DNA from 3 places in the Streptomyces sp. NPDC016677 genome. Region 3 is predicted to be linked to each of the others. Evidence: riboswitches for the same ligand, from Rfam matches in the RefSeq annotation. Region 3 holds a riboswitch; each other region holds the start of a gene.
The links. Region 3 has a riboswitch for cyclic di-AMP ahead of ACZ3IG_RS31945 (C40 family peptidase). Riboswitches for the same ligand answer to the same signal wherever they lie in the genome.

Region 1 (7,271 bases), on a different contig from region 3:
ACTCCTCCATCGGCGTCAGCTTGTAGAGCTGCTCCAGGACGGCCTCCGGCACGAAGCCGTTCTTGATCTCGATGACCAGGCGCAGCCCGTGCTCGCGGTCGGTGAGGTCCTTGACGTCCGCGATGCCCTGGAGCTTCTTCGCGCCGACCAGGTCCTTGATCTTGGCGATCACCTTCTCCGGACCGACCGCGAACGGCAGCTCGGTGACGACCAGGCCCTTGCGGCGGGCCGTCACCGTCTCCACGGTCACCGTCGCCCGGATCTTGAACGTGCCGCGGCCCGACGCGTACGCGTCCCGGACGCCCGGCAGCCCGACGATCACGCCGCCCGTGGGCAGGTCGGGGCCGGGGACGTGCTTCATCAGGGCTTCGAGGTCGGCGTTCGGGTACCGGATCAGGTGCCGGGCGGCGGCGATGACCTCGCGCAGATTGTGCGGGGGCATGTTGGTGGCCATGCCGACGGCGATGCCGGAGGCGCCGTTGACCAGCAGGTTGGGGAAGGCGGCGGGCAGCGCCTGCGGCTCCTGCTCCTGACCGTCGTAGTTGGGGGCGAAGTCGACGGTGTCCTCGTCGATCGACTCCGTCATCAGGCCGGCCGCCTCGGCCATCCGGCACTCGGTGTACCGCATGGCGGCGGGCGGGTCGTCGTTGCCCAGCGAGCCGAAGTTGCCGTGGCCGTCGACCAGGGGGACGCGCATCGAGAACGGCTGGGCCATGCGGACCAGGGCGTCGTAGATCGACGCGTCGCCGTGCGGGTGCAGCTTGCCCATCACCTCGCCGACGACGCGGGCGCACTTCACGTACCCGCGCTCGGGCCTGAGGCCCATCTCGTTCATCTGGTAGACGATGCGGCGGTGCACCGGCTTGAGTCCGTCGCGTGCGTCCGGCAGGGCACGGGAGTAGATGACCGAGTACGCGTACTCAAGGAATGAGCCCTGCATCTCGTCGACGACGTCGATGTCGAGGATCTTCTCCTCGTACGGGTCGTCGGGCGGCGGGGTCTTCGTACTACGGCGGGCCATCGCTGCCGGCTCCTCGCTGAAGCGTGAACGGTGATCTGACGCGGTCCATTGTGGACTGCGGCACTGACAGCGACCGACCAGGACCCGTCGCGGGCGCCCGGCCCGGTGCTGCCCGCAGGGTACGCCCTCGCCTCGGGCGCCCACACGCGCGTGCCCGTGCCCACCGTCGGCGGTGCGCCTGCGGGGAGCGGTCCGGGACCAGCCTCCCGATCCCCGGTGCGCGTCACGACGGGCGCCCGGCCGCTGTCCGCCGTGGTGCGCGCCGGGGCGCTCGCCCGCCCGCGCCCGCCGCCCGTCCCTGCCCGCAACCGCAGCCCCGACCGCCGCGGCCCCCGCCCCGCGGCCGCCCCCGTGCCTGCCCGCGGCTCCCGCCCGCCACTCCCCGGGCTGCTCGCTCTCGGCGTACCGGAGGCGGGAACTTCTCCAGTGGCCCGCGCGCTTGCATACAGTGGCAGGACCGACAGGAATTCCGCAGTTCCGACCGCTGATACGGCCGGGACCGAGGATTCCGTCCAAGGTTTCCGCGAGCGAAGGGACGTACATGCCCATGGGTCACACGGCCACAGCCGAGGCAGGCTCCGGCGGGCTGACAGCGACCGAGTACCGCTTGGCCAACGGCCTGCGCGTGGTGCTCTCCGAGGACCACCTGACCCCGGTCGCGGCGGTGTGCCTCTGGTACGACGTCGGCTCGCGCCACGAGGTCAAGGGCCGTACCGGTCTGGCTCACCTCTTCGAGCACCTGATGTTCCAGGGCTCCGCACAGGTGGAGGGCAACGGCCACTTCGAACTGGTGCAGGGCGCCGGCGGCTCCCTCAACGGCACCACCAGCTTCGAGCGCACCAACTACTTCGAGACCATGCCCGCCCACCAGCTGGAGCTCGCCCTCTGGCTGGAGGCCGACCGCATGGGCTCCCTGCTCGCCGCCCTCGACGACGAGTCGATGGAGAACCAGCGGGACGTCGTCAAGAACGAGCGCCGCCAGCGCTACGACAACGTGCCCTACGGCACCGCGTTCGAGAAGCTGACCGCCCTCGCCTACCCGGAGGGCCACCCCTACCACCACACGCCGATCGGCTCCATGGCCGACCTGGACGCGGCCACCCTGGAGGACGCCCGCGCGTTCTTCCGCACCTACTACGCGCCCAACAACGCGGTGCTGTCCGTGGTCGGCGACATCGACCCCGAGCAGACGCTCGTCTGGATCGAGAAGTACTTCGGTTCCATCGCCTCCCACGACGGCAAGCCCGCCCCCCGGGACGGCGCGCTGCCCGAGGTCATGGGCGGGCAGCTGCGCGAGGTCGTCGAGGAGGAGGTCCCGGCCCGCGCCCTGATGGCCGCCTACCGCCTGCCGCACGACGGCACGCGCGCGTGCGACGCCGCCGACCTGGCCCTCACCGTCCTCGGCGGCGGCGAGTCCTCCCGCCTCTACAACCGCCTGGTGCGCCGCGACCGTACGGCCGTCGCGGCCGGCTTCGGCCTGCTGCGCCTGGCCGGCGCCCCCTCGCTCGGCTGGCTGGACGTGAAGACCTCCGGTGACGTCGAGGTGCCGGTCATCGAGGCCGCCATCGACGAGGAGCTGGCCCGGTTCGCCGAGGAGGGACCCACCGCCGAGGAGATGGAGCGGGCCCAGGCCCAGCTGGAGCGCGAGTGGCTGGACCGGCTCGGCACGGTCGCCGGCCGTGCCGACGAACTGTGCCGCTACGCCGTCCTGTTCGGCGACCCGCAGCTCGCCCTGACCGCCGTACAGCGCGTCCTGGAGGTCACCGCCGAGGAGGTCCAGGAGGTCGCCAAGGCCCGCCTGCGCCCCGACAACCGCGCGGTGCTCGTCTACGAGCCCACCGCCCCCGCAGCCGACGCCGACGACGCCACCGACGAGAACGAGGAGGCGGCCAAGTGACCGAGCTCGCCACCATGGACTTCCACCCCCGGCCGCAGGCGGGCGAGCCCAAGCCCTGGGCCTTCCCCGCCCCCGAGCGCGGCACGCTCGGCAACGGACTCACCGTCCTGCGCTGCGACCGCCCCGGCCAGCAGGTCGTCGCCGTCGAGCTGTTCCTGCGGGCGCCCCTGGACGCCGAGCCGGCCGGTCTCGACGGTGTCGCCACCATCATGGCCCGCGCCTTCTCCGAGGGCACCGACAAGCACTCCGCCGAGGAGTTCGCCGCCGAACTGGAGCGCTGCGGCGCCACCCTGGACGCGCACGCCGACCACCCCGGCGTCCGCCTCAGCCTCGAAGTGCCCGCCTCCCGCCTCGCCAAGGCGCTCGGCCTGGTCGCCGACGCCCTGCGGGCACCCGCGTTCGCCGACAGCGAGGTCGAACGCCTGGTGCGCAACCGCCTCGACGAGATCCCGCACGAGCTGGCCAACCCCTCGCGCCGGGCCGCCAAGGAGCTCTCCAAGGAGCTGTTCCCGGCGGACTCCCGGATGTCCCGCCCGCGCCAGGGCACCGAGGAGACGGTCGCCGGCATCGACTCCGCGGCCGTACGCGCCTTCTACGAGAAGCACGTCCGTCCCGCCACGGCCACCGCCGTGGTCGTCGGCGACTTCACCGGCGTCGACCTCGGCGCGCTGCTCGACGACACCCTCGGCTCGTGGACGGGCTCGGCCGCCGAACCGCGGCCCGTGCCCCCGGTGACCGCCGACGACACCGGCCGCGTCGTCATCGTGGACCGCCCCGGTTCCGTCCAGACGCAGCTGCTGATCGGCCGTACCGGCCCCGACCGGCACGACAGCGCCTGGCCCGCCCAGGTGCTCGGCACGTACTGCCTGGGCGGCACCCTCACCTCCCGCCTGGACCGCGTCCTGCGCGAGGAGAAGGGCTACACCTACGGCGTCCGGGCCTTCGGCCAGGTCCTGCGGTCCGCGCCCGACGGCACGGGTGCCGCGATGCTCGCCATCAGCGGCTCCGTCGACACGCCGAACACCGGTCCGGCCCTCGACGACCTGTGGAAGGTGCTGCGCACGCTCGCCGAGGGCGGGCTCACCGACGCCGAACGCGACGTCGCCGTGCAGAACCTGGTGGGCGTGGCGCCGCTGAAGTACGAGACCGCGGCGGCCGTCGCGAGCACACTGGCCGACCAGGTCGAGCAGTACCTGCCCGACGACTACCAGGCGACGCTGTACCAGCGGCTCGCCGCGACCGGCACGGTCGAGGCCACCGCGGCGGTCGTCAACGCCTTCCCGGTGGACCGTCTGGTGACCGTCCTGGTGGGTGACGCGGCGCAGATCAAGGAGCCCGTCGAGGCCCTGGGCATCGGCGAAGTCACCGTCGTACCGGCCGAGTAGACGGCGGAGGGGCGCGCCACGCGCGCGTGAGGGCCCCGGTGACCGGTCTGTCACCGGGGTCGCCCTTTGCCTGAATTCGACGCATTGGGGCGAAGGTTGCCTGTCTGCCCTGTGGGATGAGCAACAAAAACCCTGTTGCGTTTGAGTCTTGAACGGGCGCCCGCTTAGCGTCTCCGAGGCTGTTCGTCAGGCAGTGCGCCGCACCCGCGGCACCGGACAGTCATCGCCGAGTCCCCGTACGGCGCGAGCCAGGGGAGCCGGGGACCCACCGCAGTCCCTGGGGTGAATCGGACGCCCGCGCGTACCGCGAGGGGGTCCGTAGGAGACCTTCCTGCTCCGAACCCGTCAGCTAACCCGGTAGGCGAGAGGGAAGGAAAGGACCAGCCTCTACATGGCGTTCACACGCGCCACCGGGAAGCACCGCCGTCCCGGCCGGGTACACCGCACCACCGTCCGCGCGGCGGGCGTCGCGACCCTCACCACCACCGGCGTCCTCGGCACCCTCGCGGCCCCCGCGCTCGCGGCCGAGCCGTCCCCCGAGGACACCGGACTCACCCCCGTCATCACCCTCGGCGACGCCGTGGCCGAAGAGGTCGACGCCCAGGCCGCCGCCCAGCGGCAGGCCGCCGAGGACGCCGCCGCCCGGGAGAAGGCCGAGCAGGCCGCCCGCGAACGGGCCGCCGAGGCCGCCGAGCAGGCCCGCGAGGACAAGGAGCGCGCCGCCCGCGAGGCCGAGCGCAAGCGCCTGAACACCTACGTGGCCCCCATCGGCGGCTCGTACGTGTCCACCGCGTACCAGGCCGGCAGCAGCCTCTGGTCTTCCGGCTCGCACACCGGCATCGACTTCCACGCCGCCTCCGGCACCACCGTCCACGCGGTCGGCGCCGGCACGGTCGTCGAGGCCGGCTGGGGCGGAGCGTACGGCTACCAGGTCGTGATCAAGATGCACGACGGGACGTACACCCAGTACGGCCACCTGTCGTCCATCGGCGTCTCCGTGGGCCAGACGGTCACCCCCGGTCAGCAGATCGCCCTCTCCGGGGCGACCGGCAACGTCACCGGACCGCACCTGCACTTCGAGGCACGCACCAGCGCGGAGTACGGGTCGGACATCGACCCCGTGGCCTACCTCCGCTCCCACGGCGTCACCGTCTGACCCCCCGCGACATCGAAAGCCCCGGCTCCCCGAGCCGGGGCTTTCGGCGTTGAAGCTGACCAAAAACAGACCAAAAACAGCCGGGGAAACCGGCTCCCCTTCGGAAAGTGCGGCGCATTGCAATAGAGTCACTGAACACGCGTCAATCGTCGACGTTTCACGGGGATTAAGGCGGAGGTCGGTCATGCGTATTCCGGCGCACTCGGTGTGCACGGCGATCCGGGACGACATCGTCGCCGGTGTCTACGAGCGCGGCAGCCGGCTCACCGAGGAACTCCTCGCCCGCCGCTACGGCGTCTCCCGCGTCCCCGTGCGCGAGGCCCTGCGGACCCTGGAGGCCGAGGGGTTCGTGGTGACGCGGCGGCACGCGGGCGCGTGCGTGGCCGAACCCACCGAACAGGAGGCCGCCGACCTGCTGGAGATGCGGCTGCTCCTGGAGCCGCTCGGCGCGGCCCGGGCCGCCCAGCGGCGCACCGAGGCCCACCTGAAGGTGCTGCGCGGCCTGGTGCGGCTGGGCCAGGAGCGGGCCAGGCGGGGCAACAGCGACGACCTGCGCTCGCTGGGCGGCTGGTTCCACGAGACGCTCGCCCAGGCCGCCGGCAGCGCGGCGATGACCTCGACGCTGACCCAGCTGCGGCACCGGATCGCCTGGATGTACGTCGTGGAGGCGCCCGCCAGCCCGGTCGACACCTGGGCGGAGCACGGCGCGATCGTCGACGCGGTGGCCCGGGGCGACGGCGAACGCGCCCGGTCGCTGACCGCGCTGCACACCGAGCGGTCGACGGCCGCGCACCGCCTGCGCTTCGCCTCGGGCGCCGATCGCGCGGAGCGTGTGAGGAACTCGCAACGTGCCGTAAACATGCCGAGCCTGCGGCATTAACACGGGCGCCGTATACAAAGAGGGGTTATTCGGCGGGGTCTTTTTCTGCTGCCGTTTTATTGTCGTCCCCGCGTGCTTTTCCCGAGAGGGCGCGGCCGATTACCGACGCCCGGTGCCGGAAAAGCGAAAGCCGTGCCGGCCCCGAAGGGTCGGCACGGCTCGCCTTGGCGCGCGCGACGGCTCAGACGGTCTCCGGAAGCTCCTCGAGCCCCTCGGCGACCAGCTTCGCCAGACGGTCCAGCGCGACGTCCGCGCCCTCGGCGTCCGAGGCGAGGACGATCTCCTCGCCGCCCTGGGCGCCCAGACCCAGGACGGCCAGCATGGAGGCGGCGTTGACGGGGTTGCCGTCGGCCTTGGCGATCGTCACCGGGACGCCGCTGGCCGTGGCGGCCCGGACGAAGATGGAGGCGGGGCGGGCGTGGAGACCCTCGGCCCAGCCGACGTTGACGCGGCGCTCAGCCATGTGTTGCTGCCCTTCAGTTGTGCAGGCTTGTCTAGACCAGTCTTCCATACGGTGTCCCACCGGCCCGTTCCCGCTCGGCCCCCCCCCACGGCCCCGGGCCGTTGTCGTACCCGGGCCGTACGCTGGGCCTCATGCAGACCGCGTCGGACCGGCACGACTACCCCGCCCACTGGGAGGCGGACGTGGTGCTGCGCGACGGCGGTACCGCGCGCGTGCGCCCCATCACCGCCGACGACGCCGAGCGGCTGGTCAGCTTCTACGAGCAGGTCTCGGACGAGTCTAAGTACTACCGCTTCTTCGCGCCCTACCCCCGGCTGTCCGCCAAGGACGTCCACCGCTTCACGCACCACGACTTCGTGGACCGCGTGGGGCTCGCGGCCCTGGTGGGCGGCGAGTTCATCGCCACCGTCCGCTACGACCGGATCGGCGCCGACGGCACGCCCGCACACGGCCCGGCCGACGAGGCGGA
Region 2 (7,271 bases), on a different contig from region 3:
CGTACTCCTCGGCGGCGTACGGCGTGAACAGCCCCTGTTCCGCTTCCAGGTTGTCGAAGGCGAAGCTGGACAGCGAGCAGGCGCGCAGAAGGTGGCGGGTATCGGGCAGCGGGCCCTGGCGCAATACCGCCCCTTGGCAGTCCGACACCCCGAGGCCGATGGCGCGCCCCTGCCCCAGCGGTCCGCGCTCGTACGGCAGGAAACCGGCGCTCTCGCCGCCCTCGTACAGCACCGCCACCCGCGCCGCCGGGCGTACCCGGCCCACGGCCTCGGTGAACTCCGGTTCCATGAAAGGGTTGCGAGGGGCGTGCGACTTGGCGCGCAGCTCCCGCCAGTGCTCCCGTTCCCCCTCGCCCAGTTCCTCCGGCCTCAGCACACGAATGTGTCCGCTGCTCAACTCGACCCCCCGATCAAGTCCCCCTGGACAGAAGGAAAGTACCCCTGGGGCCCCTCGGAGCGGTAGAGAGCGGAGCATGTTGTTGCCAACCGGTGCACAGCGCTTCAACCGCCTTTAGCCGGTGATGCGTCAGGTTTCGGACATCCGCGTCGGGAACGTGCGCTTGACGACGGTGAGTCGAGGGCGCGCGACGTCCGTATTCTCTGATCATGAACCCCACCGCATACGATCTCGTCGCCACCGATCTGGACGGAACGCTGCTGCGCGGCGACGACACCGTCTCCGAGCGGTCGCTCGCCGCGCTCGCGCGGGTGACCGGGGCCGGCGCGCACCACCTGGTGGTGACGGGACGCCCGGCGCCCAGAGTGCGCGCGCTCCTCGGCGACCTCGGCTGCGGGGGGCTCGCGGTGTGCGGACAGGGCGCGCAGGTGTACGACGCCGGCGCGGACCGGATGCTGTGGTCGGTCACCCTGGACCGGGAACTGGCCGAGACCGCGCTCGGCAAGATCGAGGCCGAGGTCGGCGAGGTGTACGCCGCCGTCGACCAGGACGGGGTGGACGGGCTCACGCTGATCGAGCCCGGGTACCTGATGCCGCACCCCACACTGCCCGCGGTGCGGGTCGGCCGGCGGGACGACCTGTGGGCGGCGCCCATCAGCAAGGTGCTGCTGCGCCACCCTGACCTGTCCGACGACGAGCTGGCGGCGACGGCCCGCGCGGTGGTCGGGTCGCTGGCGACGGTCACCATGTCGGGGCCGGGGACGGTCGAACTCCAGCCGTGCGGTGTCACCAAGGCGACCGGTCTGGAGCTGGCGGCGGAGCGCCTGGGGCTGAGCCCGGAGCGCACGGTCGCCTTCGGGGACATGCCCAACGACATCCCCATGTTCCGGTGGGCGGCCCACGGCGTCGCCATGGCCGGCGCCCACCCGGAACTGCGGGCGGTCGCCGACGAGGTCACCCTGTCGAACGAGGACGACGGCGTGGCCGTCGTCCTCGAACGACTCTTCGCCCGAGGCCGGGCTCAGTAGGCGCTGTAGACGTTGTCCATGGAGCCGTACCGGTCGGCCGCGTAGTTGCAGGCGGCGGTGATGTTGGCGACCGGGTCGTACATGTCCCAGGAGGTGCCTTCGACGTGGTACGCGTCGAAGGTCGGCTTGATCACCTGGAGCAGGCCCTTGGACGGGGTGCCGTTGATGGCGTTGATGTCCCAGTTGTTGATCGCGAACTGGTTGCCGGACGACTCCCGCATGATGTTGCGGTAGATGCCGTCGTACGAGCCCGGGATGCCCTTCTCGGCCATGATGTCGAGCGACTGGCGGATCCAGCCGTCGAGGTTGTTGCTGTAGCCGTTGGCCGCGGTCAGGGCGGCCGTGGTGGTCGCCGTGGTCGAGTCGGCGGCGGGGACGGCGGCCGGGGCGGCGGACGCGCTGGCGGCGCCGGCGATCGGCAGCGCCAGTACGGCGGCGCCGGCACCGGCGAGGGCGAGCTTGCGGACGAGACGGTTGGCGCCGGCGGCGTGCCGGAGAGCCTTTGCGGGCATGGTGCGGTCCTCTCCATACGCCTGCGAGGTGAGCTGTCGGGTTCGGGCGGGGAGGTGCCCGGCCGTGCCCTGTCGGGCCCGGCTTCACCCCGAGCCGCTCCGGTCCTCCGGGACGTCGGGTGACGTCCGGTGACCGGCGCGGCGACTTACCTGGGTCCCCCGCTCCTGCCGTGAATGAGTCGGATGCGTGTGCGTCGGGCGGTGGCAGGATTCGGCGTCCGCTCGACAGGCCGGGAACGTATGCGACAGCACATGTCCGGAACAAGTGCCGGAATCACCTAACGTGCCTGTTGACCTTGGTCTGAGGCATTTGGGGTACTTGATCCTTTGCGAGTGGCAAGGGTCAACTGGCGTACGGGGCAAGGGGATGGGGGGTGCGTGGGCGGCGGTGTGCGGTCGGGCGGCGGCGTGAGTCAAGTCACTGGCGTCGACGAGCGGGGCAAATCGGGCAATGAGGTCAACTTGGTTTTTACTGGCCAGGGGTGACCGTCGTCGTGGCGGGAGCGCCCGCCTGACTCGCCCGGCAGCGGGAACGAGGGCTGGGGCGGGGGTCTGGAACGAGGGCTGGGGCGGGGGTCTGGAACGGGGGTCTGTAACGGGGTCTGTAGGTCGAATGGGTGACGTTCCCGGGTCGCGCGACGTTGGGAGGAGTGGTGGGATCTTCGATGGATTCCCGGTGGGCCTTCGCTGGGCCCTCGACGCAGCCTTGGTGGACCGGTGGCGGGACCGGCGGGGCCGGGGAGTCTCCGAGGGGTCCAGGAGGGGTCCAGAGGGAATCGCGGCGTCGGCGTGCCCCGGCCGCCCCGCGAAGTCGATCCATGTCCGCTCATATCACCTGATCAAAAACATACAGTTCATGATCTGATACCGACCGGCCTGTAACGGTGGGCGCTATCGGTGATCGAAACGTGACCGGATACGCTGACTTGAGTGATGGCAGCGACCTATCGACCAGCCGTGTAACCGCGAGTAGACACCAGCAGACAGGAGACCCCTCGTGACCGTCGTCGGGCCGTTCGGGCTGAGCGTGCGGGACCAGGCTCTGGAAGCCGATGTCCAGGCCGGAATGGCGGCAGTCGAGGAAGGACTGCTGGAGGCAACCAAGAGCGAGGTGCCCTTCATCACGGAGGCCGCCCAGCATCTGGTGCGGGCGGGCGGCAAGCGGTTCCGGCCGCTGCTGGTGATGCTCGCGGCGCAGTTCGGCGACCCCTACGCCCCGGGTGTGGTGCCCTCGGCGGTGGTCGTGGAGCTGACCCACCTCGCCACGCTGTACCACGACGACGTGATGGACGAGGCCGCGGTGCGGCGCGGGGTGCCCAGCGCCAACACCCGCTGGGACAACTCCGTCGCGGTCCTGACCGGCGACTTCCTCTTCGCCCGCGCCTCGCAGATCCTCGCCGACCTCGGTCCGGAGGCGGTCCGCGTACAGGCCCTGGCGTTCGAGCGGCTGGTCACCGGCCAGATCCTGGAGACCGCCGGCCCGCAGGACGGCCGGGACCCGGTCGACCACTATCTGGACGTGCTGGGCGGCAAGACCGGCTCGCTGGTGGCGGTCGCCTGCCGGTTCGGCGCGATGATGTCCGGCGCCGACGAGACGGTCGTGGACGTCCTCACCCAGTACGGCGAGCGGCTCGGCGTCGCCTTCCAGCTCGCCGACGACGTGCTGGACATCGCCTCCGACTCCACCGAGTCCGGCAAGACACCCGGCACCGACCTGCGCGAGGGCATCGCGACCCTCCCGGTCCTCAGGCTGCGCGAGCGCGCCGCCCGGCTGGGGCTGGCCGAGGACCTCGCCCTGTGCGAACTGCTCGCCTCCGACCTGACCGACGACGACCGGCACGCCGAGGCGCTGCGCCTGCTGCGCGCCCACCCCGCCCTCGACCAGGCCCGGCGGGACACCGTCCGCTACGCCGAGGAGGCCCGCGCGGCCCTGGCCCCGCTGCGGGAGTGCGACGCGAAGACGGCGCTGGTGGAGCTGTGCGACGCGGTGGTGCACCGGGCCGGCTGAGCCCACCCGGACGCCACCGCACGCCACTGCACGTCCCCTGCACTGCCCCGCACCCCCCCGCACTCCCTTGCCCCTACGGGTGGGGGAGTGCTCCGTGCGTGCGTGTCATACCGCAGCAGTAGGCGGAGTTGAGCCTGCGGTCTGACGCTTCCCGATGGCCGATTTGGTCAGATGGTCATCACGGAAAACAACACTTCCTCACCGATTCGGGTGAGAATGGCGGCTCAGGGTGGACTGGTGCGAGGTCGCGAACATCCGCCGCCTACGACGGAGGTAGGGCACATGACACCGTACGAATCCGAGACCGAGACCGAGGAGCGCGGGACGGCGCGGCGCAAGGTCGCGCGGTACGTCGTCCCGGTCACGGTGATGGGCGTCGCGGCGGCGACCATCGGACTGGTTCCCGCGCTCGCCGACTCCGGGGACCCCGACCTTCCCGACATCACCTCGCAGCAACTGCTGGAGAAGGTGGCCGCGTCGGACGTACAGCAGCTGTCCGGCACGGTGAAGATCAGCACCGACCTCGGGCTGCCGGACCTCGGGGGTCTGGAGAGCGGCCTCATGAACGGCGCGGGCTCGTCCTCCGGCTCCGCGGACGGCGGTTCCTCCGCGGACCCGTCCACGAAACTGACCGAGCTGGCCTCCGGCACCCACACGCTGCGCGTCGCGGTGGACGGCCCGGACCGGCAGAAGGTGTCGCTGCTCCAGGACGCCGCCGAGTACAGCCTGATCCACGACGGCAAGGACGTCTGGGGCTACGACAGCGAGTCCGGCGAGGTCTACCACTCCACCACCACCGCCACCGACGACCGGACCAAGCAGGGCCAGCGGCGCGAGGAGCTGCCGGCCACCCCGGGCGACATGGCCGAGGAGGCCCTGAAGGCGGTCGACGACACCACGTCCGTGACCGTCGACGGCACCGCGCAGGTGGCCGGCCGGGACGCGTACCGCCTGGTGATCGAGCCGAAGCAGAAGGGTTCCACGGTCGGCTCGATCAGTGTGGCCGTGGACGCGAAGACGGGCGTGCCGCTGAAGTTCACGCTCAGCCCGGCGGGCGGCGGCTCGGCGGTCGTGGACGCCGGCTTCACCCAGGTCAGCTTCGCCGAGCCGGCCGCGTCGACGTTCGACTTCACGCCGCCCAAGGGCGCGAAGGTCACGGAGGGCGACGAGATCGAGGAGGCGCCGGCCTCCGGGTCCGGCACCGGGTTCGGCTCCGGCAAGGAGCAGAAGTCCGAGGAGGAGCTGGCCAAGGGTCTCGACGGTCTGAAGGTCATCGGCGAGGGCTGGAACGCGGTCGCCACCTTCGACACCGGCGCCCAGGGCGGCCTGCCCACCGGCGACGCCGCCGGTGACCTCGGCGGCTTCGTGAACTCGCTCGGCGACCAGGTCAAGGGCGAGTTCGGCTCGGGCACGGTGTTCAGCACCCGCCTGGTCAACGCCCTGATCACCGACGACGGCACGGTCTACGTGGGCGCCGTCACCAAGGACGCGCTGGTCGAGGCGGCCGACGCCGGCCGGTGAGGGCGTCAGGGGCAGTACACCGCAGCACACGGCAGCGGACGAAGCGAGTCAGTGAGTGAAGGAGCCGATGGACGCCGTCATCGCCACCCGCGGCCTCACCAAGCGCTACCGCGGCGGCCAGCTCGCCGTGGACGGTCTGGACCTGACCGTCCCGGCGGGCAGCGTCTTCGGCTTCCTCGGCCCCAACGGCTCCGGCAAGACCACCACCATCCGCATGCTGATGGGCCTGATCGAACCCACCTCGGGCACCGCCCGGGTCCTCGGCCGGCCCATGCCGCGCGCCGCCCGCGCCGTACTGCCCCGGGTCGGTGCCCTCATCGAGGGCCCGGCCCTGTACGGCTTCCTGACCGGCCGCGACAACCTGCTGCGCTACGACGCCGCCGACCCGGCCGCCGACCCGCGCACCCGGCGCGACCGGGTGGCGGCGGCGCTGGACCGGGTCGGCCTCACAGCCGCCGCCGGGAAGAAGGCCAAGGCGTACTCGCTGGGCATGAAGCAGCGGCTCGGCATCGCCGCGGCGCTGCTCCAGCCGCGCCGTCTGCTCGTCCTGGACGAGCCCACCAACGGACTGGACCCGCAGGGCATGCGGGAGATCCGCGTCCTCGTGCGCGAACTGGCCTCGGACGGCACGACCGTCTTCCTCTCCTCCCACCTGCTGGACGAGATCGAACAGGTCTGCACGCACGCCGCCGTGATGACCCGGGGCCGTCTGCTCACCCAGGGGCCGGTCGCCGACCTGGCGGCCGGGGCGCGCGGGCGGCTGGTGGTGACCACGCCGGACGCGGCGGACGCGGCCCGGGTACTGAAGGAGCAGGGGGCCGCCGACGTGGTGATCGCCGAGGACCGGGTGACGGCGGAGCCGCCGGAGCGCGACCTGGCCGAGGTGAACGCCGCGCTGGTGGCGGCCGGGGCCCGGGTGCGCGGCTTCGCAGTGGAGCGCGCCTCCTTGGAGGACGCGTTCGTGGCGCTGACCGGGGAGGGATTCGATGTCGCGGGCTGAGGCACGGGCAGACGGACCGGCCGAGGCACGGGCAGGGGCACCGGCTCAGGGACCGGCTGAGGCACGGGCAGCGGCACCGGCTCAGGCACGGGCCGAGGCAAGCGTCCCGCCGACCGTGTCCGTACCGCGCGCCCTGTGGAGCCTCGGCCTGCTGCGCAACGAGGTGCTGACCACCTTCCGGCGCTGGCGCACCCTCGCCCTGCTGGCGGTACTGGCCGCCGTGCCCGTGCTGGTCGGTATCGCCGTGAAGATCGAGACGGGTGACGGGGGCGGCGCGGCCGGCGGCGGGAGCGGCGCGGGGCCGGCGTTCATCTCGCAGGTCACCAACAACGGACTGTTCCTGGTCTTCACCGCGCTCGCCGCGACCCTGCCCTTTTTCCTGCCGATGGCCGTCGGCGTCGTCGCCGGCGACGCGATCGCGGGCGAGGCGAGCGCCGGCACCCTGCGCTACCTGCTGGTCGCCCCGGCCGGCCGCACCCGCCTGCTGCTCACCAAGTACGCGACCGTGCTCACCTTCTGCCTGGCCGCCACGCTGGTGGTCGCCGTCTCGGCGCTCGCGGTCGGCGCCCTGCTGTTCCCGCTCGGGGAGGTGACGACCATCTCCGGGACGCGGATCTCCTTCGCCGAGGGCCTCGGCCGCGCCCTGCTGATCGCCCTGGTCGTCGCCGCCTCGCTGGTCGGCGTGGCCGCGCTCGGCCTGTTCGTCTCGACGCTGACCGGCAGTGGCATCGCGGCGATGGCGACGACGGTCGGGCTGCTGATCACCGTTCAGATCCTCGACCAGATCCCGCAGCTGCACGCCCTC
Region 3 (7,271 bases):
CGAAAATGAGAAGATAACGAAAGGCCCCGTGACGCCGATGTGGGCCCCGGCGGCGAACGGCAGCACCTGGAGCCGGACATGGGGCAGCCGCGCCGCGTCGACCAGCCGTTCCAGCTGGCGGGCCATCACGCCCGGCTCGCCGACCGTCCGGCGCAGCACCGCCTCGTCCAGTACGGCGCTGAGGTGCAGGGGGGTGGCGGAGCGCAGTACGTCCTGCCGGGTCAGCCGCACCTCGACCAGCGCGTCGATCCGCTCCTCCGGCAGTCCGTCCATCGCGGCGCGGGTCACCGCACGGGCGTACTCCGGTGTCTGGAGCAGGCCGGGGACCACGGTGGTCTCCAGGGTGCGCATCGTGCTCGCCTGGGACTCCAGGCTGATGAAGTCGCGGTAGGCCGGCGGCAGCACGCCCCGGTAGGGGTGCCACCAGTGCTGCCGGCCGCCGTTGTCCTCGGACCCCGCCAGGGCGAGGATGACCTCGCGCAACTGGGCGTCGGCCACGCCGTAGACGTCCAGAAGTAACCGCACGTCGCCCGGTTTCGCGCCGCTCGTGCCGGTCTCGATCCGGCTCACCTTGGACTGGTGCCATCCCGCCAGCCGGGCCGCCTCGCCACTGGTGATCCCCGCCTCCGTGCGCAGCGTGCGCAGTTCGGCGCCCAGTTTCCGGCGGCGCACCACGGGACCGTGCCGCATGGGCCAACTCCTTTACTCCTTATGAGCCGCGCAAAAAGGGTCTGCAGTCGCAGAGTTCACCGCTTCGAGCGACAGATATATGCATATCTTGGGGGATCGCCACCCTTCACCGGCGTGGTGATGGCACTCTGGCGACCAAGCACAGTCCGGGACCGTACTCGAACCATCCGCTCCGTGTGGGGCTGCGGTCCCGTCGGAAGGGACGACGTCGCCATGGCAGACCACCTGGAAGCATCCGTCACTCTGCCGAGCGATCCCGCCTCGGTGTCCGCCGCCCGGACCTACGTCGTCGGCACGCTCGCGGAGTGGGGACTGTCCGCCGGCACGGAAGTGTCCGACACCATCCGGCTCATCGTCTCGGAGCTGGCGACCAACGTCGTGCAACACACCCTGGGACAGTCGCCCACCTTCACGGTGGACCTGGCGCTCGACCGTGACGAGCACCTGCGCATCGGTGTCACCGACAGTCACCCGCGCTTCCCCAAGCGTCTGCCCGCGGCCGTCCAGCAGGACAACGGCCGCGGCATGGTCATCATCCGCTGCCTCGCCGCGGAATGCGGCGGGCGTCTGCGGGTCCGCCCCACCCGGGAGGGCGGCAAGACCGTCTCCGTCGAACTTCCCTGGACGCCCCCGGCCGAGCCGCTCCCGACGACGGTGCGGCGCGATCGGCGACGGTGACGGGGGTGGGGGCGCCGGACCACCCGCCGGGTCCGCGCCACACCTGAGGGCTCCCGTACGCCCGCGTACGGCTTCGTACGCCTCGCACGCACCCGTACGCCCCGTGTGCACCCGTACGCGTCCTTACGGCACCCATACTGGCCCGTATCGGACCCGTGAGGTCCCTGCGGCGTCCGTGGGGCCCGTATGCCCGGTACGGCGCCATACGGGACCCGTACGCCCGGTACGGCCCCTACGCCCCAGAGGGAGCGCGCCCCGCCCCGGCAGGGTGGGCGGCGCGCCCCCTCGGGCGGATCACTTCACCCGGCCGTACCAGACGCTCTTCGTCCAGATCTTCTGCAGCCGCACCACGTCACCCGTCTTCGGGGCGTGCCAGATCTTGCCCTTCCCGGCGTAGATGCCCACGTGGTAGACGCTGCGGCCGGAGTGGAAGAACACCAGGTCGCCGGCCTTGCGGCTGGAGGCGGAGACATGGCGGGTCCGGTTGTACTGCTGGGCCGCCGTGCGGGGCAGTTTCTTGCCGGCCTTCTTGAACGAGTACAGCGTCAGCCCTGAGCAGTCGAAGCGGGACGGTCCGGTGGCCCCGTACCGGTACGGGGCGCCCTTCTTGGAGGCCGCGATCTTCAGCGCCTTGGTCGCATGGGTCGCCGCGGCGGCCTCGGAGGCGATGCCGGGGACCACGATCGAGCCGCCCACGGCGGCGATGGTGAGGGCCGAGGCCGTACCGGCCCGGACCATGAGCGACGGGACACGATTGAGCGCAGTCATGCGCAACCCTTCGTCAGCCGCCTGTGAAGGATGACCTGTCGGATTCGGGCTGGCGAAGTTGCCCGGCCGCACGAGTGCGGCTTCACCCCAAGGGCTGCTCGGTTCCGGTCATGGCGTGACCGGGCCGGCGACCCGTCGTGCTCGGGTCCTCCACTCCTGCCGATCCACTCCTGTCGACCGGTCATCCGGGCGGCGGCAGGACTCGGCGTCCGCCCGGATCGCCCCGCCGCTGCGGCGGGGTCTTGTCGTCAGTCAGGGATCTTGACGCACCGAAGTGGGAAAATCCCAACGGAACGTGGAGTTTGTGTTGTTACTCACCACTCATCCGTTCGGGTGGACGGTGTCCCGTTCGGGCCACCCCCGCCGGGGCCGACGACCTTCCCACCAGCGGCGGAATGCCCATTTCGCCGACGAACCGGGCGCGTTGCGCAAGCCGGACGGTCCCCGAAAGGGACGTGAACCTCCACCGATGGGGGGTACGCCGTTCGGCCTGTTCCGGCTCCGATCGGCCCCGCGCGATACGAACCCGGAGCGGGCGCCGGAAACCGGCCTCGGCGCCCACGCGTCCGCTCGGGCCGCCCCCGCGTCCGCGTGAGCCCGTCCGCGCGCGCCGTCCGCGCGCCGTCCCTGCGTCCGCCCCCCGTCCGTCCCTCCCCGTCCGTTCACGCGCCCGTCCCCCCCGTCCGTTCACGCGCGGGCAAAGGGACGCCCAAGAAGTAGCCCCGGGCAACGAAAAGTGATCTTGGGCGGGTTAACGTGAGCGAAACCCGGTGCAACTAGCCTGCCGCTCCGGCCACCTGGGACGTCGCCCCGTGGCCGAGGCGACCGGACCCGGCACGGTCCGGAGCGAGGACTGTGAGGTGGGACGTGCGACTGACCCCGCATGAGCAAGAGCGGCTGCTGATCCACGTGGCGGCCGACGTCGCCGAGAAGCGCCGGGCGCGCGGCCTGAAGCTGAACCATCCCGAGGCCGTCGCCCTCATCACGTCGCACATCCTGGAGGGCGCGCGGGACGGCCGCAGCGTCGCCGAGCTGATGTCCTCGGGTCGCAAGCTGCTCACCCGGGACGACGTCATGGACGGCATCCCGGAGATGCTCCACGACGTGCAGGTCGAGGCGACCTTCCCGGACGGCACCAAGCTCGTCACCGTCCACGACCCGATCGTCTGAGGGGGAGCCGCGCCGTGATACCCGGAGAGATCCTGTTCGCCGACAGTCCGATCGTCTACAACGAGGGCCGCGAAACGACGCGGCTGACCGTCCTCAACGCCGCCGACCGTCCCGTCCAGGTCGGCTCGCACTACCACTTCGCCGAGGCCAACCCGGGACTGGAGTTCGACCGCGCCGCGGCCCGCGGCAAGCGGCTCGACATCGCCGCCGGCACGGCCGTACGCTTCGAGCCCGGCATCCCCGTCGAGGTCGAGCTCGTCCCCGTGGCCGGCGCCCGGATCGTGCCCGGACTGCGCGGGGAGACCGGGGGTGCCCTCGATGCCTGAGATCTCCCGCCCCGCCTACGCCGACCTGTTCGGCCCCACCACCGGCGACCGGATCCGCCTCGCCGACACGGACCTGCTGGTCGAGATCGAGGAGGACCGCTGCGGCGGCCCCGGACGCGCCGGCGAGGAGGCCGTGTTCGGCGGCGGCAAGGTGATCCGCGAGTCGATGGGCCAGTCCCGCGCCACCCGTGCCGACGGCACCCCCGACACCGTCGTCACGGGGGCCGTGATCATCGACCACTGGGGAATCGTCAAGGCCGACGTCGGCATCCGCGACGGCCGGATCACCGGCATCGGCAAGGCCGGCAACCCGGACACCATGGACGGTGTCCACCCCGGCCTCGTCATCGGCCCCGAGACCGAGATCGTCGCGGGCAACGGGCGGATCCTCACCGCCGGGGCCGTCGACGCCCATGTGCACTTCATCTGCCCGCAGGTGGCCGACGAGGCGCTGGCGTCCGGCGTCACCACCCTGGTCGGCGGCGGCACCGGACCGGCCGAGGGGTCGAAGGCCACCACCGTCACGCCCGGCCCCTGGCACCTGGCCCGGATGTTCGCGGCGATGGAGGCGTACCCCCTCAACATCGGCCTGCTGGGCAAGGGCAACACCGTCTCCCACGAGGCGATGCTCTCCCAGATCCGGGGCGGTGCCGCCGGTCTGAAGATCCATGAGGACTGGGGCGCGACCCCGGCCGCCATCGACGCCGCCCTCACCGTCGCCGACGCGACCGGCGTCCAGGTCGCCATCCACACCGACACCCTCAACGAGGCCGGTTTCGTGGGCGACACCCTCGCCGCGATCGGCGGACGCGGCATCCACGCGTACCACACCGAGGGCGCGGGCGGCGGCCACGCGCCCGACATCATGACGGTGGTCTCCGAGCCGCACGTACTGCCCAGTTCCACCAACCCGACCCGGCCCTACACCGTCAACACCGCCGAGGAACACCTCGACATGCTGATGGTCTGCCACCACCTCAACCCGGCCGTCCCCGAGGACCTCGCCTTCGCCGAGTCCCGCATCCGGCCGTCCACCATCGGTGCCGAGGACGTCCTGCACGACCTGGGTGCCATCTCGATCATCTCCTCCGACTCCCAGGCGATGGGCCGGGTCGGCGAGGTGATCCTGCGCACCTGGCAGACCGCCCACGTCATGAAGCGCCGGCGTGGCGCGCTGCCGGGCGACGGCCGCGCGGACAACCACCGCGTCCGTCGCTATGTCGCCAAGTACACGATCAACCCGGCGCTCGCCCAGGGAATGGCCCGTGAGATCGGCTCCGTCGAGACCGGCAAGCTCGCCGACCTGGTGCTGTGGGAACCGGAGTTCTTCGGCGTCAAGCCCCTGCTGGTGATCAAGGGCGGCCAGATCGCGTACGCGCAGATGGGCGACGCCAACGCCTCCATCCCGACCCCGCAGCCGGTCCTGCCCCGGCCGATGTACGGGGCGATCGGACGGGCCCCGGCCGGCAACTCGGTCAACTTCGTGGCCGGCCCGGCGATCGACGACGGGCTGCCCGAACGCCTCGGCCTGGGCAAGGGCTTCACGGCGATCGACTCCACCCGCGCGGTCACCAAGGCCGACATGCGGGAGAACGACGCGCGGCCCGATGTACGGATCGACCCCGACAGCTTCGCCGTGCACATCGACGGCGAGCTGGTCGAGGCGGAGCCGGCCGCGGAACTGCCCATGACCCAGCGTTACTTCCTCTTCTGATGTCCAGGGCCGCGCTTCTGGTCCTGGCCGACGGCCGCTTCCCCGCCGGAGGACACGCGCACTCCGGGGGCGCGGAGGCGGCCGTACGCGCCGGACGGATCACCGGGGCCGAGGACCTCGAAGCCTTCTGCCGGGGCCGGCTGCATACGACGGGACTGGTGTCGGCCGCGCTCGCCGCGGCGGCGGCCCTCGGCGTGGACCCGGTGGCCCTCGACGCCGCCGCGGACGCCCGGACGCCGTCACCCGCGCTGCGCACCGCCGCCCGGAAGCTGGGCCGGCAGCTGATGCGGGCGGCCCGCGCCACCTGGCCGTCCGCCGAACTCGCCCACCTCGCCGGGGCCTTCCCCAAGGGCGCGCACCAGCCGGTGGTGCTCGGGCTGACGGCGCGCGCGGCGGGGCTCGGCCCGGACAACGCGGCGTACTGCGCGGCGTACGAGAGCGTGAGCGGGCCGGCGACGGCCGTGGTGCGGCTGCTGAGCCTGGACCCGTTCGACGCCACCGGGGTGCTGGCGCGGCTGGCGCCGGAGCTGGACCGGGTGGCCGACCGGGCCGTCGAGACGGCCCGCGAGGCCGTCGGCGCGGGGACGGAGGCGTTGCCCGCGGCCTCCGCGCCACTGCTGGAGATCCTCGCGGAGGCGCATGCGGCGCGGCCGGTGCGGTTGTTCGCTTCCTGAGCTGCCGACCTGAGGGGCTGCGCCCCCCGATCCCCCCGTTCGAAAAGGAGTCGTCATGCACCTCGATCACCCCCACTCCCACGGTCCCGCCGCCGTCAGCGCCGACGCGCACCGCCCCGACGGCACCCGCCGCGCCCTGCGGATCGGGCTCGGCGGACCCGTCGGGTCGGGCAAGACCGCCACCGTCGCCGCGCTCTGCCGGGCGCTGCGCGACGAACTGTCCCTCGCGGTCGTCACCAACGACATCTACACCCGCGAGGACGCCGAGTTCCTGCTCCGCGAGGCCGTGCTGCCGCCCGAGCGGATCGCCGCCGTGGAGACCGGGGCCTGCCCGCACACCGCGATCCGGGACGACATCTCCGCCAACCTCGAAGCCGTCGAGGACCTGGAGGACGAGGTCGGCCCCCTGGACCTGATCCTGGTCGAGTCCGGCGGGGACAACCTGACCGCCACCTTCTCCCGGGGCCTGGTCGACGCGCAGATCTTCGTCATCGACGTGGCCGGCGGCGACGACATCCCGCGCAAGGGCGGCCCCGGCGTGACCACCGCCGACCTGCTCGTCGTCAACAAGACCGACCTCGCCCCGTACGTCGGCTCCGACCTGGCCCGGATGTCCGCCGACGCCAAGGCGCAGCGCGGAGAACTGCCCGTCGTCCTCCAGTCGCTCCGGGCGGAGACGGGCGTGGCGGACGTCGCCGCCTGGGTCCGCTCCCGGCTCGCGGCGTGGACGGCGTGAGCCGCACGGACGTCGCCCGGGAGACCGCCGGTGCCCGGGGAACCGCCGGCGTCCGGGCCACGGCCCGCGTCCACGCCCGCCGCGACGGACGGGGCGGCACCGCGCTGCCGGTGCTCGACGGAGAGGGCCCCCTCGCGCCACGCCGGACCCGGTCCGCCGGGGCCGAGGCGCGGGTGACGCTGGTCGGCGCGATGAGCGGGCCGCTCGGCGGGGACCGCCTCACCGTAGAGGCGGACGTCGGCGAGGGCGCCCGGCTGCGCGTCGGATCGGCGGCGGCAACCATCGCGCTGCCCGGCCAGACCAAGGACGAGGCCCGCTACGACGTCCGCCTCACCGTCGCCGACGGCGGCGAACTGTACTGGCTGCCCGAGCAGTTGATCGCCGCCCGCGGCAGCGACCTGTACGTCACCACCCGGGCCGACCTCGCCGCCGGCGCCCGGCTGGTGCTGCGCGAGGAACAGGTGCTCGGCCGCGCCGGTGAGGAACCGGGGCGGCTCACCAGTCGGCTGACGGTG

Region 1: it holds a riboswitch for cyclic di-AMP, as region 3 does, so the genes downstream of both, ACZ3IG_RS13905 (M23 family metallopeptidase) here and ACZ3IG_RS31945 (C40 family peptidase) in region 3, are expected to answer to the same signal.
Region 2: it holds a riboswitch for cyclic di-AMP, as region 3 does, so the genes downstream of both, ACZ3IG_RS27715 (transglycosylase SLT domain-containing protein) here and ACZ3IG_RS31945 (C40 family peptidase) in region 3, are expected to answer to the same signal.

The regions. Positions count from the first base shown of each region.
Region 1 is NZ_JBVHEO010000004.1:108,678-115,948, forward strand. It holds gene ACZ3IG_RS13890 (DNA gyrase/topoisomerase IV subunit A) at 1-1,021, opposite strand, end outside; gene ACZ3IG_RS13895 (M16 family metallopeptidase) at 1,563-2,918, shown strand; gene ACZ3IG_RS13900 (M16 family metallopeptidase) at 2,915-4,303, shown strand; cyclic di-AMP (ydaO/yuaA leader) riboswitch at 4,518-4,682, shown strand; gene ACZ3IG_RS13905 (M23 family metallopeptidase) at 4,695-5,459, shown strand; gene ACZ3IG_RS13910 (GntR family transcriptional regulator) at 5,644-6,339, shown strand; gene ACZ3IG_RS13915 (HPr family phosphocarrier protein) at 6,521-6,802, opposite strand; gene ACZ3IG_RS13920 (bifunctional acetate--CoA ligase family protein/GNAT family N-acetyltransferase) at 6,934-7,271, shown strand, end outside.
Region 2 is NZ_JBVHEO010000013.1:90,393-97,663, reverse strand. It holds gene ACZ3IG_RS27725 (GNAT family N-acetyltransferase) at 1-376, opposite strand, end outside; gene ACZ3IG_RS27720 (HAD family hydrolase) at 607-1,425, shown strand; gene ACZ3IG_RS27715 (transglycosylase SLT domain-containing protein) at 1,419-1,937, opposite strand; cyclic di-AMP (ydaO/yuaA leader) riboswitch at 1,942-2,129, opposite strand; gene ACZ3IG_RS27710 (polyprenyl synthetase family protein) at 2,935-3,945, shown strand; gene ACZ3IG_RS27705 (LolA family protein) at 4,228-5,466, shown strand; gene ACZ3IG_RS27700 (ABC transporter ATP-binding protein) at 5,534-6,466, shown strand; gene ACZ3IG_RS27695 (ABC transporter permease) at 6,453-7,271, shown strand, end outside.
Region 3 is NZ_JBVHEO010000018.1:103,280-110,550, forward strand. It holds gene ACZ3IG_RS31935 (helix-turn-helix domain-containing protein) at 1-690, opposite strand, end outside; gene ACZ3IG_RS31940 (ATP-binding protein) at 904-1,368, shown strand; gene ACZ3IG_RS31945 (C40 family peptidase) at 1,663-2,136, opposite strand; cyclic di-AMP (ydaO/yuaA leader) riboswitch at 2,140-2,272, opposite strand; gene ACZ3IG_RS31950 (urease subunit gamma) at 3,004-3,306, shown strand; gene ACZ3IG_RS31955 (urease subunit beta) at 3,321-3,632, shown strand; gene ACZ3IG_RS31960 (urease subunit alpha) at 3,625-5,346, shown strand; gene ACZ3IG_RS31965 (urease accessory protein UreF) at 5,346-6,020, shown strand; gene ureG (urease accessory protein UreG) at 6,076-6,756, shown strand; gene ACZ3IG_RS31975 (urease accessory protein UreD) at 6,753-7,271, shown strand, end outside.